Regions from separate parts of the Kitasatospora sp. NPDC087861 genome, predicted to be linked through region 1. Evidence: riboswitches for the same ligand, from Rfam matches in the RefSeq annotation. Region 1 holds a riboswitch; the other holds the start of a gene.
The links. Region 1 has a riboswitch for glycine ahead of gcvT (glycine cleavage system aminomethyltransferase GcvT). Riboswitches for the same ligand answer to the same signal wherever they lie in the genome.
Positions count from the first base shown of each region.

Region 2: it holds a riboswitch for glycine, as region 1 does, so the genes downstream of both, gcvP (aminomethyl-transferring glycine dehydrogenase) here and gcvT (glycine cleavage system aminomethyltransferase GcvT) in region 1, are expected to answer to the same signal.

Region 1 is NZ_JBIUUS010000003.1:55,207-61,438, forward strand. Features, by position in the region: gene ACIOJE_RS05350 (ABC transporter permease) at 1-42, opposite strand, end outside; gene ACIOJE_RS05355 (enhanced serine sensitivity protein SseB C-terminal domain-containing protein) at 482-1,420, opposite strand; gene ACIOJE_RS05360 (enhanced serine sensitivity protein SseB C-terminal domain-containing protein) at 1,537-2,355, opposite strand; glycine riboswitch at 2,578-2,683, shown strand; gene gcvT (glycine cleavage system aminomethyltransferase GcvT) at 2,885-4,036, shown strand; gene gcvH (glycine cleavage system protein GcvH) at 4,171-4,545, shown strand; gene glyA (serine hydroxymethyltransferase) at 4,626-5,894, shown strand; gene ACIOJE_RS05380 (L-serine ammonia-lyase) at 6,071-6,232, shown strand, end outside.
Region 2 is NZ_JBIUUS010000018.1:10,431-16,662, forward strand. Features, by position in the region: gene ACIOJE_RS24460 (DNA polymerase IV) at 1-1,382, shown strand, start outside; gene ACIOJE_RS24465 (MFS transporter) at 1,552-3,045, opposite strand; gene ACIOJE_RS24470 (PRC and DUF2382 domain-containing protein) at 3,274-4,389, opposite strand; glycine riboswitch at 4,624-4,727, shown strand; gene gcvP (aminomethyl-transferring glycine dehydrogenase) at 4,966-6,232, shown strand, end outside.

The sequences.
Region 1 (6,232 bases):
CGCCTCGGGCTCGTTCCCGGCGGTTGTGGCGGTTGCGGTCATGGTCAGTTGGTCCCCTCGCCGACGGTGGCCGGCCCACGGGCGCCGGTCACCGGTTGGCGGTACGGCTGCGGACGTGCGGAGGTGCTAGGAGCGGGTGTTCGCGGCAGTACGTCGTGCACAGGTACTGCCCCCACGCGGGATGGGCGTCGCGTGGTTCTGGCGGTCGGCGTGCGCGTTCACCTTCGTGGGGTTCCCAGTACGCGCGGTGCGTTGCGCAGAACTCTCTGCCATCCGAACTGGCTTACGCCAGCCCTGACCACCGACAGATGCCCAACTGTGATCTGTACGCATGCACCTCCCGATCTTCGGCATATCCCTCTTCACATGACTGCAACTGGCATGTCAAGATGCCTGACAGCACCGGCCGGAAGGTCGTCCGGAAAACACCGAAGCCGACCTGATGCAAGATCAAGTCGGCTTCGGTGAAGAGATTTTGGATCTATCGTCCGGGGTATCCGGGCCACGGCTGCTGCGGCTGCGGCTGCGGCTGCTGCCCGGGCCAGCCCTGCGCGGGCGGGCGGGTGGCGTAGCCGTACCCCGGCCCCTGCTGCGACGGGTACGGCGGGGGCGGCACCGGCGGGTAGGGACCGGTCGGCGGCCGGCCGGCCTCCCGGTCGAAGAACGGGCGCGCGTGGGCCCGCATCCACAGCGCCACCGGGTCGTACTCGTCCGCCATCGCCACCGTGGACACCGCCAGCCCCTCCGGGGCCACCGCGATCGCCCGCTGCATCAGCGCCCGCACCGCCTCCACCGCCGGCGGCGAACTCTCGTACAGCTCCAGGCCGATCGCCAGGTACGGCTCCCCCACGGCCGGCTGCACCCAGGCCCGGCGCAGCGCCCGCACCGCGCGCACCTCGCCGGCCTGCCGCTCCAGCAGCGCGAAGAACTGCTGGGCGTTCAGCTGCGGCTCGCTCAGTTTCAACGGCCCGGCCGGCAGCCGCTCCAGCCCCGCGGCGATCCGCCGCAGGTCCGCCCAGGGCACGCCGACCCCGCCGCCGGGCGCGTGCGGGTTGAGCCACAGGCCCCAGCGGGTCCGGTACAGCGAGGCGGCGATCTCCCGCCCGGAGATGACCTCGTGGGCCCGCGCCCAGCCGGAGGCCGTCAGCTGCTCGGGCGAGGTGACGGCCGGCGCGTAGCCGTGGCCGCTGATCTCCATGTTCCCGTACTGGGCGTCGGCGCTGCCCGGCGTGCCGTGCCAGAGCAGCATCCAGACCTGGCCGTCGGCCAGCGCGTGCAGCAGTTGCTCGTACGCCTCGTAGCGCTCCGGCGCGACCTCGCGCAGGGCGCGCTCCAGCGCGCCCGGATCCGCTCCGGGGCGCCCGGCGGATGCCTGGCCCCAGGGCCCCGGTGCACCGCCCGCTACCGCTCCCGCACTCATGCGCCCACCTCGCCGCGCCTCTTTCCTCGACCCCGCCGACCCGTCGGCCGTCTGCACGCACCCTATGGCGCGGCACCGGCCACCGCCACGGCGACGTGCCTACGAACGAACGTCGCTCACACCCGGGCGTAGAAGGGGAGTACCCGGGTGAGCAGCCACTCGACCACCGGATCATCGGCGAGATCGAGCAGTACGAGGTGGACGCCCCCCGGCAGCGGCGCGGTTCCCAGCGCCCGGCCGAGCGCCTCGTTCACCGCGGCCGGGTCGGCCGGGGCCGCCGGGTCCAACTGGACGCCCACGAACATCACGGTCGGTTCGCCCTCGACGCTGGCCAGCGCCCGGCGGGCGGTCAGCACTCCGGGCAGGGCCGACAGTTCGGCCCGGCAGGCGGCCAGGAAGTACTCCGGGTCCTCGCCCGGCACCGGCTCGCGCAGCGCCACCCGGCCGCCGGTCGGCTCCTCCTGGGCCTGGTGCCCGCCCTGGTCCGGGCCCGCCCAGCGCTCCTCACGCGGGCCGCGCCGCAGCTCCGCCACGCCCTGCGGCGGCACCGGGATGCCCACCGCCGCCTCCGGGTTGACCGCGATTCCCACGCCCAGCGGCAGCCCGCGGGCGAACTCCCAGACCGGCGCCACCGCGAAGGCCATCCCCGGCGCCTGGCGCAGGAACACCTCCTGCGAGGAGAACACCGGCACGTACGGGTCGCCGGCCAGCTCGATGGTCGGCAGGTCCAGCGCCGGCCCCTGCGGGTCGCCGCCCGAGGGCAGCGGGATCCACACCTGGCTGCGGGCCAGCACCTCGATCACCCGCGGCGTCGCACCCGGGTCGCCCAGCGCGGCGGTCAGCACCTGTTCGAGCTCGTTGGCCGGCCACCCGCCGCCCGGCGGCGCCGACTCCGGGCTGCCCCACCCCTGCTGCTGCTCCACCGGGTACCCCATGCGCGCCTGATCCGCCCTCTGCCGGTCGGCCGCCCTCTGCTGCGCCGACGCGCAGCAGTCTAGGGCTCCCGACCGGGCTCCCGTTCGGTACCGGACGGGGTGACCGGCGGGTACGACACCGTGTGACCGGTCCCCCTCTCCCGCCGTCGGCGCGGACGTGCCATGATGTGCGCGTTCGACGGCGCGCCGCGCCGCCGGACCCACAACTCCATACCGGCCGCTCGAACCCGCGCGGGAGAGCCCGGAGTGCCCCGTCAGGCGGCACGGCCGGCGCCGAAGGAGCAAGTCCTCCCCGGAATCTCTCAGGCCCCCCTACCGCACGGGTTAGGCACATCTGGAAAGTGGCGCACGGCCCTGTCGCGCGCCCACCCACGGTGCAAGCCACCATGCTGTCCTGGATGCTGGAAACAGCTGCGGGCAGGTGGGCGGTGAAGCTCTCAGGTTCGACGACAGATGGGGAGACCCACGCCGCCGCATGCCCGCGCGCAGGGTCGGTCCCCGAGCGGATCCGGTTCCGGCGCGTGCACCCATGAGTGCCCCGACCGAGGAGTTCCAGGCCATGTCGTCCCTCCGCCTCACCGCGCTCGACGCGCTGCACCGCGCCCTCGGCGCGACCATGACCGACTTCGCCGGCTGGGACATGCCGCTGCGCTACGGCAGCGAGCGCGAGGAGCACCTCGCCGTCCGCACCCGGGCCGGTCTGTTCGACCTCTCCCACATGGGCGAGATCACCGTCACCGGCCCGCAGGCCGGCGAGATGCTGGACCACGCGCTGGTCGGCTTCGTCTCCGCGCTGGGCGTGCTGCGTGCCCGCTACACCATGATCTGCGCCGAGAACGGCGGCATCCTGGACGACCTGATCGTCTACCGCCTGCGCGAGGACGCCTTCCTGGTCGTCGCCAACGCCTCCAACGCCCAGCTGGTGCTGGACGAGCTGATCGCCCGCGCCAAGGGCTTCGACGCCGTCGTCACCGACGACCGCGACACCTACGCGCTGATCGCCGTCCAGGGCCCGGAGTCCACCGCCATCCTGGCCGGGACCACCGACGCCGACCTGCCCGGCCTGAAGTACTACGCGATCCTCCCGGCCCAGGTCGCCGGCCGCGACGTGCTGCTCGCCCGCACCGGCTACACCGGCGAGGACGGCTTCGAGGTCTTCTGCAACCCGGGCGACGCCGAGGCGATCTGGCAGGCGCTGACCGCCGCCGGCGAGGGCCACGGCCTGGTCCCGTGCGGCCTGTCCTGCCGCGACACGCTGCGCCTGGAGGCCGGCATGCCGCTGTACGGGCACGAGCTCTCCACCGACCTGACCCCGTTCGACGCGGGCCTGGGCCGGGTCGTCCGCTTCGACAAGACCACCAACGAGGGCGCCTTCATCGGTCGCAAGGCGCTGGAGAAGGCCGCCGCCGAGGCCGAGGCCAACCCGCCGCGGGTGCTGGTCGGCCTGGTCTCCGAGGGCAAGCGCGTCCCGCGCGCCGAGTACACCGTGGTCTCCGCCGACGGCGCCCCGATCGGCCGGATCACCTCGGGCTCCCCGTCCCCGACGCTGGGCAAGCCGATCGCGATCGCCTACGTCGACGCGGCCCACGCCGCCCCCGGCACCACCGTCGCGGTGGACGTGCGCGGCAAGCACGAGCCGGTCCAGGTCGTGGCGCTGCCGTTCTACAAGCGCGCCCGCTGAGGCCCCTGCGGGCGCGCCTGCCGACGACCCACCGGCGCGCCCGCCGAGGCCTCCTCCCCCGTAGACCCACGTCGAAGCCGTCCGTGCGGCGGCCCGCTTCGTCGTACCCGCTTCCCATCCTGGAGAATGACGCCATGAGCAACCCCCAGCACCTGCAGTACACCAAGGAGCACGAGTGGCTGACCGCCACCGAGAACGGTGTCTCCACGGTCGGCATCACCGCCCACGCGGCCGACGCGCTCGGTGACATCGTCTACGTGCAGCTGCCCGAGGTCGGCGACGACGTGACCGCGGGCGAGTCCTGTGGCGAGCTGGAGTCCACCAAGTCGGTCAGCGACCTGTTCTCCCCGGTGACCGGGAAGATCGTCGAGATCAACCAGGACGTCGTGGACGACAACAGCCTGGTCAACAGCGCCCCCTTCGAGGGCGGCTGGCTGTTCAAGGTCCAGGTCGAGTCCACCGACGAGCTGCTCAGCGCGGACGAGTACACCGCCTTCATCGGCGGCTGACCCTCTTGTGACGGGGCGGCCGCAGCGCGGCGGCCGTCCCGCCCCGGCTCCCCTCTCTCTCCTCCCGGGAAGACCACACCATGACGGTTCTGAACCAGTCCCTGCACGCCCTCGACCCGGAGATCGCCGCCGCGGTCGACGCCGAGCTGCACCGCCAGCAGACCACCCTGGAGATGATCGCCTCCGAGAACTTCGCCCCGGTGGCGGTCATGGAGGCCCAGGGCTCGGTGCTCACCAACAAGTACGCCGAGGGCTACCCCGGTCGCCGCTACTACGGCGGCTGCGAGCACGTCGACGTGGTCGAGCAGATCGCGATCGACCGCATCAAGGCCCTGTTCGGCGCCGAGCACGCCAACGTCCAGCCGCACTCCGGCGCGCAGGCCAACGCCGCCGCGATGTTCGCGCTGATCCAGCCGGGTGACACCATCCTGGGCCTGAGCCTGGCCCACGGCGGTCACCTGACCCACGGCATGAAGATCAACTTCTCCGGCAAGCTCTACCACGTGGCCGCGTACCACGTGGACGAGAAGACCGGCCTGGTCGACATGGCCGAGGTCGAGCGCCTGGCCAAGGAGCACCAGCCGAAGCTGATCATCGCCGGCTGGTCCGCCTACCCGCGCCAGCTGGACTTCGCCGAGTTCCGCCGCATCGCCGACGAGGTCGGTGCGCTGCTGATGGTGGACATGGCGCACTTCGCCGGCCTGGTCGCCGCCGGTCTGCACCCCAACCCGGTGCCGTACGCGGACGTGGTCACCACCACCACCCACAAGACCCTGGGCGGCCCGCGCGGCGGCGTCATCCTGTCCAAGGCCGAGTACGCCAAGAAGATCAACTCCGCGGTGTTCCCCGGCCAGCAGGGCGGCCCGCTGGAGCACGTGATCGCGGGCAAGGCCGTCTCCTTCAAGATCGCCGCGTCCGAGGAGTTCAAGGAGCGCCAGGAGCGCACCCTGGAGGGTGCCCGGATCCTCGCCGAGCGCCTGCTCCAGGCCGACGTCGCCGAAGCCGGTGCCTCGGTGCTGTCCGGCGGCACCGACGTGCACCTGGTCCTGGTCGACCTGCGCAACAGCGAGCTGGACGGCCAGCAGGCCGAGGACCGGCTGCACGAGGTCGGCATCACGGTCAACCGCAACGCCATCCCGAACGACCCGCGCCCGCCGATGGTCACCTCCGGCCTGCGCATCGGCACCCCGGCGCTGGCCACCCGCGGCTTCCGGGCCGAGGACTTCCGCGAGGTCGCCGACATCATCGCCGAGGCGCTCAAGCCCGCCTTCGACGAGGACGCCGCCGCCGCGCTCAAGGCCCGCGTCACCGCGCTGGCCGAGAAGTACCCGCTCTACCCCAACCTGTAAGCGACCGGTCTCCGATCACTGCGGTGATCCTTCGGGCGGGGTGACCGGCCTCACGCCGCCGCGGTACCTGGGACCCCGGGGCACCGCGCACACTGGACAGTGCGCGCGGTGCCCCGACCCGTGTCAGCAGCCCTGCCCGCACGTTCCTCCACGAGACCAGACAAGGACGTCCCCCCGTGGCCATCAGCGTCTTCGACCTCTTCTCCATCGGCATCGGCCCGTCGAGCTCCCACACCGTCGGCCCGATGCGCGCGGCCCGGATGTTCGCCCGCCGCCTGCGGTCCGAGGACCTGCTGCCCGAGGTGGCGAGCGTCCGCGCCGAGCTCTACGGCTCGCTG
Region 2 (6,232 bases), on a different contig from region 1:
TGCGATCACTGCCGAGCATCATCCACCTCGACATGGACGCCTTCTTCGCGGCGGTGGAGCAGGCGGCCAAGCCGAGCCTGCGCGGCAAACCGGTGATCGTCGGCGGGCTCGGCGGGCGCGGGGTGGTCTCCACGGCCTCGTACGAGGCGCGGAAGTTCGGGGTGCACTCGGCGATGCCGATGGCGCAGGCGCGCCGGCTCTGCCCCAACGCGGCCTTCCTGTCCGGCCGCTTCGAGGCCTACCGGCAGGTCAGCGACACCGTGATGGGCCTGCTGCGCGAGCTGTCGCCGCTGGTGCAGCCGCTCAGCCTGGACGAGGCCTTCGTCGACCTGGAGGCCGGCCCGTACGGCCCGGCGCTGGCCGAGGCCGACCACGAGACCGGGGAGCGGCTGGTGCTCGCGCTGGCGGAGGACCTGCGGGCGGACATCCAGCGGCGCACCGGGCTGACCGGGTCGGTCGGGGCGGCCGGGTCCAAGCTGATGGCGAAGATCGCCTCCGAACAGGCCAAGCCGGACGGGCTGGTGATGATCGAGCCCGGGCAGGAGCGGGACGTACTCGGCCCGATGCCGGTCCGGGCACTGCCCGGGATCGGGCCGGCCACCGAGCAGGTGCTGCGGCGGGCCGGGCTGAACACGGTGGCCGACCTCGCCGAGACCGGGGAGAGCGAACTGGTCCAGTTGCTCGGGCGGGCGCACGGCGCCGGCGTGTACCAGATGTCGATAGGGCTGGACGACCGGCCCGTGGTGGCCGACCAGGACGCCAAGTCGGTCTCGGTGGAGGACACCTTCGAGGTGGACCTCGCCGACCGGGAGCGGGTGCTGCGCGAGGTGGAGGTGCTGGCCGCCCGGTGCGTGCGGCGGCTGCGTGCGGCCGGGCGGTCGGGGCGGACGGTGGTGCTCAAGGTCCGGCGGTTCGACTTCTCGACGCTGACCCGCTCGGAGACGTTGCGGGGGCCCACGGACGACGACGCGGTGATCATCGAGACGGCGCGCCGGCTGGCGGCCCAGGTGGACATCACCGGTGGGGTCCGGTTGCTCGGGGTCGGCGTCGCCCAACTGGCCGACTACACCCAGGAGGACCTGTTCGCGCAGGCCCTGCGGGAGGAGGCGGCCGAGCACGCGGAGACGGAGGACGAGGAGGCCGAGGAGGAGCCGGAGGCGGCCGGGCCGCGGCGCTGGATGCCCGGGCAGGACGTCCACCACGCCGAGCTCGGGCCCGGGTGGGTGCAGGGCAGCGGCGTCGGGCGGGTCACCGTACGGTTCGAGACGCCGTGGAGCGGGCCGGGGCGGATCCGGACCTTCGCGGTGGACGACCGGGCGTTGGAACCGGCCCGGCCGTTGCCGCTGCGCGGGGACGCGGGGCCGGAGGAGGCGGAGGCATGAGAGGTCCGGCGGAAGCGGGGGCGTGACACGCGAAGTGGCCCCAACCGGTGGGGGAGTACCGGTTGGGGCCGTATACCGGGCCGGACTTCATTCGGTCGTGATGCCCTCACGACCGTCCGAAGACCGGGGCGCCGCGCCCTGTCCCTGAGCGCGGCGGCCGGACGCCTGGTCAGACGTCGGACTTCACCAGCTCGGGGCTGGAGTTCTGGTCGGCCGCGCCGCCGGAGGCGGTGGTGACGGCCGGCTTGATGCCGCGGATCAGGAACGGGACGGCGCCGGCGATGATGCAGACGACGGCCGCGGTCCAGAACGCGTGCTTGTAGGCGTCCAGGGTGGGCAGCAGCACCGGGATCTGGGGCGGCAGCTTCATGGTGTCGCCGGTCAGGATGGCGGCCATCACGGCGGTGCCGATCGCGCCGCCGACGGTGCGGAGCACGGCGTTCATGCCGTTGGCGATGCCGCTCTGCTCCACCGGGACGGCGCCGTTGATGTAGGCCGGCATGGCGGAGAACGCCAGGCCGATGCCCAGACCGAAGATCGCCGAGGAGGTGTAGATGTCGGCCTCGTGGCTGTGCCGCATGGCCAGGTAGGCCATCGCGACGGCACCCAGGACGCCACCGAGGACCAGCGGCAGGCGCGGGCCGCGGCGGGCGATCAGGACCGCGCCGAGCGGGGCCGCCACCATCGAGCCGATCGCGGAGGGCAGCAGCATCACACCGGCGTGCAGGACGGTCGCCGTGAAGCCGTAGTGGGCGAGCTTCTCCGGGGTCTGGGCGAAGTTGCTGATCACCATGAACGAGCCGTACATGCCGAAGCCGATCAGCAGGCCGGCCAGGTTGGTGAAGGCGACGGCCGGACGGGACATCATCTTCATGTCCACCAGCGGGTGCGCGACCTTGGTCTCGATGACCCCCCAGATCAGGGCGACGACGGCGGCCACGGCGAACAGGCCGAGGGTCTTGGTCGAGGTCCAGCCCCAGTGGTTGCCCTGGCTGACCGCGACCAGCAGGGCGGAGAGCCAGCCGGCCAGGGTGAGGGCGCCGAGCGGGTCGGCGCCGCCCTCCTTGTCGGTGACCGGGTCGGACGGGACGCGGAACGCGACCAGGGCGACCGCGATCAGGCCGAAGACCAGGCCCATCCAGAAGATCGACTTGTAGCTCCAGTGCTCCAGCAGGAGACCGGTCGCCACCAGGCCGAGGCCGGAGCCGACGCCCATCGAGGCGCTGATGGCGGCGACGCCGCCGGTCACCTTCTGCTTGGGCAGCTCGTCGCGGACGATGCTGATCGCCAGCGGGAGCACGCCACCGCCGGCGCCCTGCAGGACGCGGGCGACGACCAGCCAGGTGAAGGAGTGGGTGCTGACCGCCAGCGCCGAACCGGCGACCAGGCCCGCCAGCGAGATCAGCAGCATCGGCTTACGACCCCGGAGGTCGCCGAAGCGGCCCAGCAGGGGAGTCAGCACGGCTGCGGAGAGCAGGTTGGCGGTCATCAGCCAGGTGACGCTGGACGCGGAGACGTTCAGTTCCTTGGCCAGCGAGGGCAGGATCGGAACGACCGCGGTCTGCACCACGCTGAACGACAGCATCGCCAGGATGAGGGCCGGCAGGACCCGGGCGCTGCTCTGCTTCTCGGCCGCGGTGGTGGGCTGTGGTGCCTCACTCACGGTTGCTTCCTCCCGTACATAGTGAATGAACTGAAGTAACCATGCCGGGAGATGCTTCAGAGTGTCAAATATCAATTGGCGAAGCTTTGGCAAAGTCGAAGGATTTCGGGCGTCTGTGGCGGGGCCGGGATGGATGGGAGGGGGTTTGGTGATGCTCAGGTGGAGGTGGATGGCCGGGGCGTGCCAAGGACCCCGGACCGTGGCGGTCCGGGGACCTCGCGGCGGGTGTCAGGAGAGCGGGCGCAATGCGGCCGGGCGGGCGCCGTCGACGGCCGGGGTGGAGGTGGCCGGGGTGGAGGTGGCGGGGGTGTTGTCGTGGACCTCGACGTGTTCGCGGCGCAGTTCGTCCCGGATCACCTCCTCGGTGGTGTAGCGCTCGACCACCAGGCGGACCCGCTCGATCGGGGCGAGGTACTTGCGGACCACCGGGCGCTCCTCGCGCAGGGTGACCTCCTGCACCGCCTCGGCGATCTCCTTCTCGGTCAGCGAGGCGCGCTCGGCATCGCTCACCGGCATCCGCTCCACCCGGACGCGCTCGCGGACCATCGGGACGCGGCGCTCGACCTGCTCGCTCGTCACGTACTTGCGCAGCCTCGCGGTGCCCACGACGTGCCACTCGGTGGTGATGTCCAGCCGCTCCTCGCGGCAGGTGATCTCCACCGGGCCGCTGGGGGGAGCGGAGGTCGGGCCGGTCGAGGGCTCGCGGCCGGTGGCGGTGGGCGTCGGGGCCGGGGTCGCGGTCGGGGCGGGGTGCGGCTTGGTCGCGGTCGCCGGCGGGGCGGGGTGCGGCTTGGTCGCGGTCGCCGGCGGGGCGGCTGCGGGTGCGGGTGCGGGGGTGTTGAGGGTCCGCACGTTGGCCTCCGTGGCGGTGCCGGTGGTGCCGGCCGGGGTGGTGGGCGGGACGGATTCGAGGGAGTGGAAGGCGAGGGACTTCACGGGCTCGGCCGCCGGGGTGGTGCCGAAGCCGAGGTCGGGCTGCGCCGGCCGGTCGCCGTCGCCATCGCCGTTGCCGCTGGCCGGCCGTCCGTCCACCGGGGCGTCGAGGCCGTAGTAGCGGTAGAGCTGGAGCTCCTGGGCGGGTGACAGGTGCTGGCCGACGCCGAAGTCCGGCGACTCCTTGACCAGCGACTTGTCGTACGGCACCCGGAGTTCGTCGCCGGAGAACTCGCTCGTGGTGAGGGGGACGAAGGCGTCCCGGCCGAAGATGCCGGTCCGGACGGCGGCCCACTCCGGCTGGCCGGTGGCGTCGTCCAGGTACACCTCGTCGACCGTGCCGATCTTGTCTCCGTTGCGGTCGACCGCCTTGTGGCCGATGAGGTCCCGGGGGTCGATATCGGTTTGCACTCTTTCCTCCAGTGCGCTGCGCCTGCGGAACTCCCGCAGGACGGTGGCCGGAGCGCCCGTTCCGTACGCCACTTCACACCAAAAGCCATGAATCGGACGGGCGCGACCGGGGTGGGGCCGGACGGGCCGCGGGCTGGGCCGTCCGGGTCACGCGGCGGTCACGGTCGAATCGGGCGAGTGACCCGGCGCACCCGTGATCGGGCGGCCTCCCGCTGGTACCCTGGGCCCGACCGCCGAGCCCGCTCGGGAGAGTCCCCGACCGCGGAAAACGCTGGTCGGGGCGCCGAAGGAGCAACTCCTCCCCGGAATCTCTCAGGCATCCGTACCGTGTGGGGTAGGTCACTCTGGAAAGCAGGGTAGGACCGTCGGCGAGGGAGCCGACGGCCACCACCCTCACCGACGGTGCAAGCCGGCGGCGCGCCCACAGCGCACCGCGCGGGTGAAGCTCTCAGGTCCCGATGACAGAGGGGGAGGCCTGTCGGGTTCGCCCGCCCGGGTCGAACCGCTGTCCGCAGCGGCGAAGGCCGGCCGGCGTGCGTACCCCCGCCGGTCCGTGACCAGGAGGCCTCGACCACCATGAACGCCCAGCCGAACGCGGGACGCCCCACCGGCGCCTCGACCCTCACCGAGCTTGAGCTGGCCAGTCCCTTCGAGAACCGCCACATCGGCCCCGACGCCGCCGCGCAGGACAAGATGCTGGCGTCCGTCGGCTACGGCTCGCTGGACGAGCTCGCCGCCACCGCCGTTCCCGAGGCGATCCGTTCCATCACCGCCCTGGACCTGCCCGGCGGCCGCAGCGAGGCCCAGGTCCTCGCCGAGCTGCGCGAGCTGGCCGGCCGCAACCAGGTGCTCCAGCCGATGATCGGTCTGGGCTACTACGGCACCTTCACCCCGCCGGTGATCCTGCGCAACGTCATGGAGAACCCGGCCTGGTACACCGCCTACACGCCGTACCAGCCGGAGATCTCCCAGGGCCGCCTGGAGGCGCTGCTCAACTTCCAGACCCTGGTCTCCGACCTGACCGGCCTGCCGACCTCCGGCTCCTCGCTGCTCGACGAGGGCACCGCGGCGGCCGAGGCGATGGCGCTCGCCCGCCGCGTCACCAAGGTCAAGGGCGGCGTCTTCCTGATCGACGCCGAGACCCTGCCGCAGACCATCGCGGTGATCAACACCCGCGCGGTGCCGACCGGTGTCGAGGTCGTCGTCGCCGACCTGTCCGAGGGCATCCCGGCCGAGATCGCCGAGCGCGGCGTCTTCGGCGTGCTGCTCCAGTACCCGGGTGCCACCGGCGTGGTCCGCGACCTCGCCCCGGTCATCGAGCAGGCGCACGGCCTCGGCGCGATCGTCGCGGTCGCCGCCGACCTGCTGGCGCTGACCCTGCTCGCGTCGCCGGGCTCGCTCGGCGCCGACATCGCCTGCGGCACCTCGCAGCGCTTCGGCGTGCCGATGGGCTTCGGCGGCCCGCACGCCGGCTACCTGTCGGTGCGCGCCGAGTACGCCCGCTCGCTGCCCGGCCGCCTGGTCGGCGTCTCGGTCGACTCCGACGGCAACCGCGCCTACCGCCTGGCGCTGCAGACCCGCGAGCAGCACATCCGCCGCGAGAAGGCCACCAGCAACATCTGCACCGCCCAGGTGCTGCTCGCCGTCATGGCCTCGATGTACGCCGTGTACCACGGCCCGGACGGCCTGGCCGACATCGCCCGCCGCACCCACCGCTACGCCGCCGCCCTCGCCGAGGGCCTGCGGGCCGGCGGCGTCGAGCTGCTGCACGGCGAGTTCTTCGACACCGTCACCGCCGTCGTGCCGGGCCGCGCCGCCGGGATCGCTGACGCCGCCCGGGCGA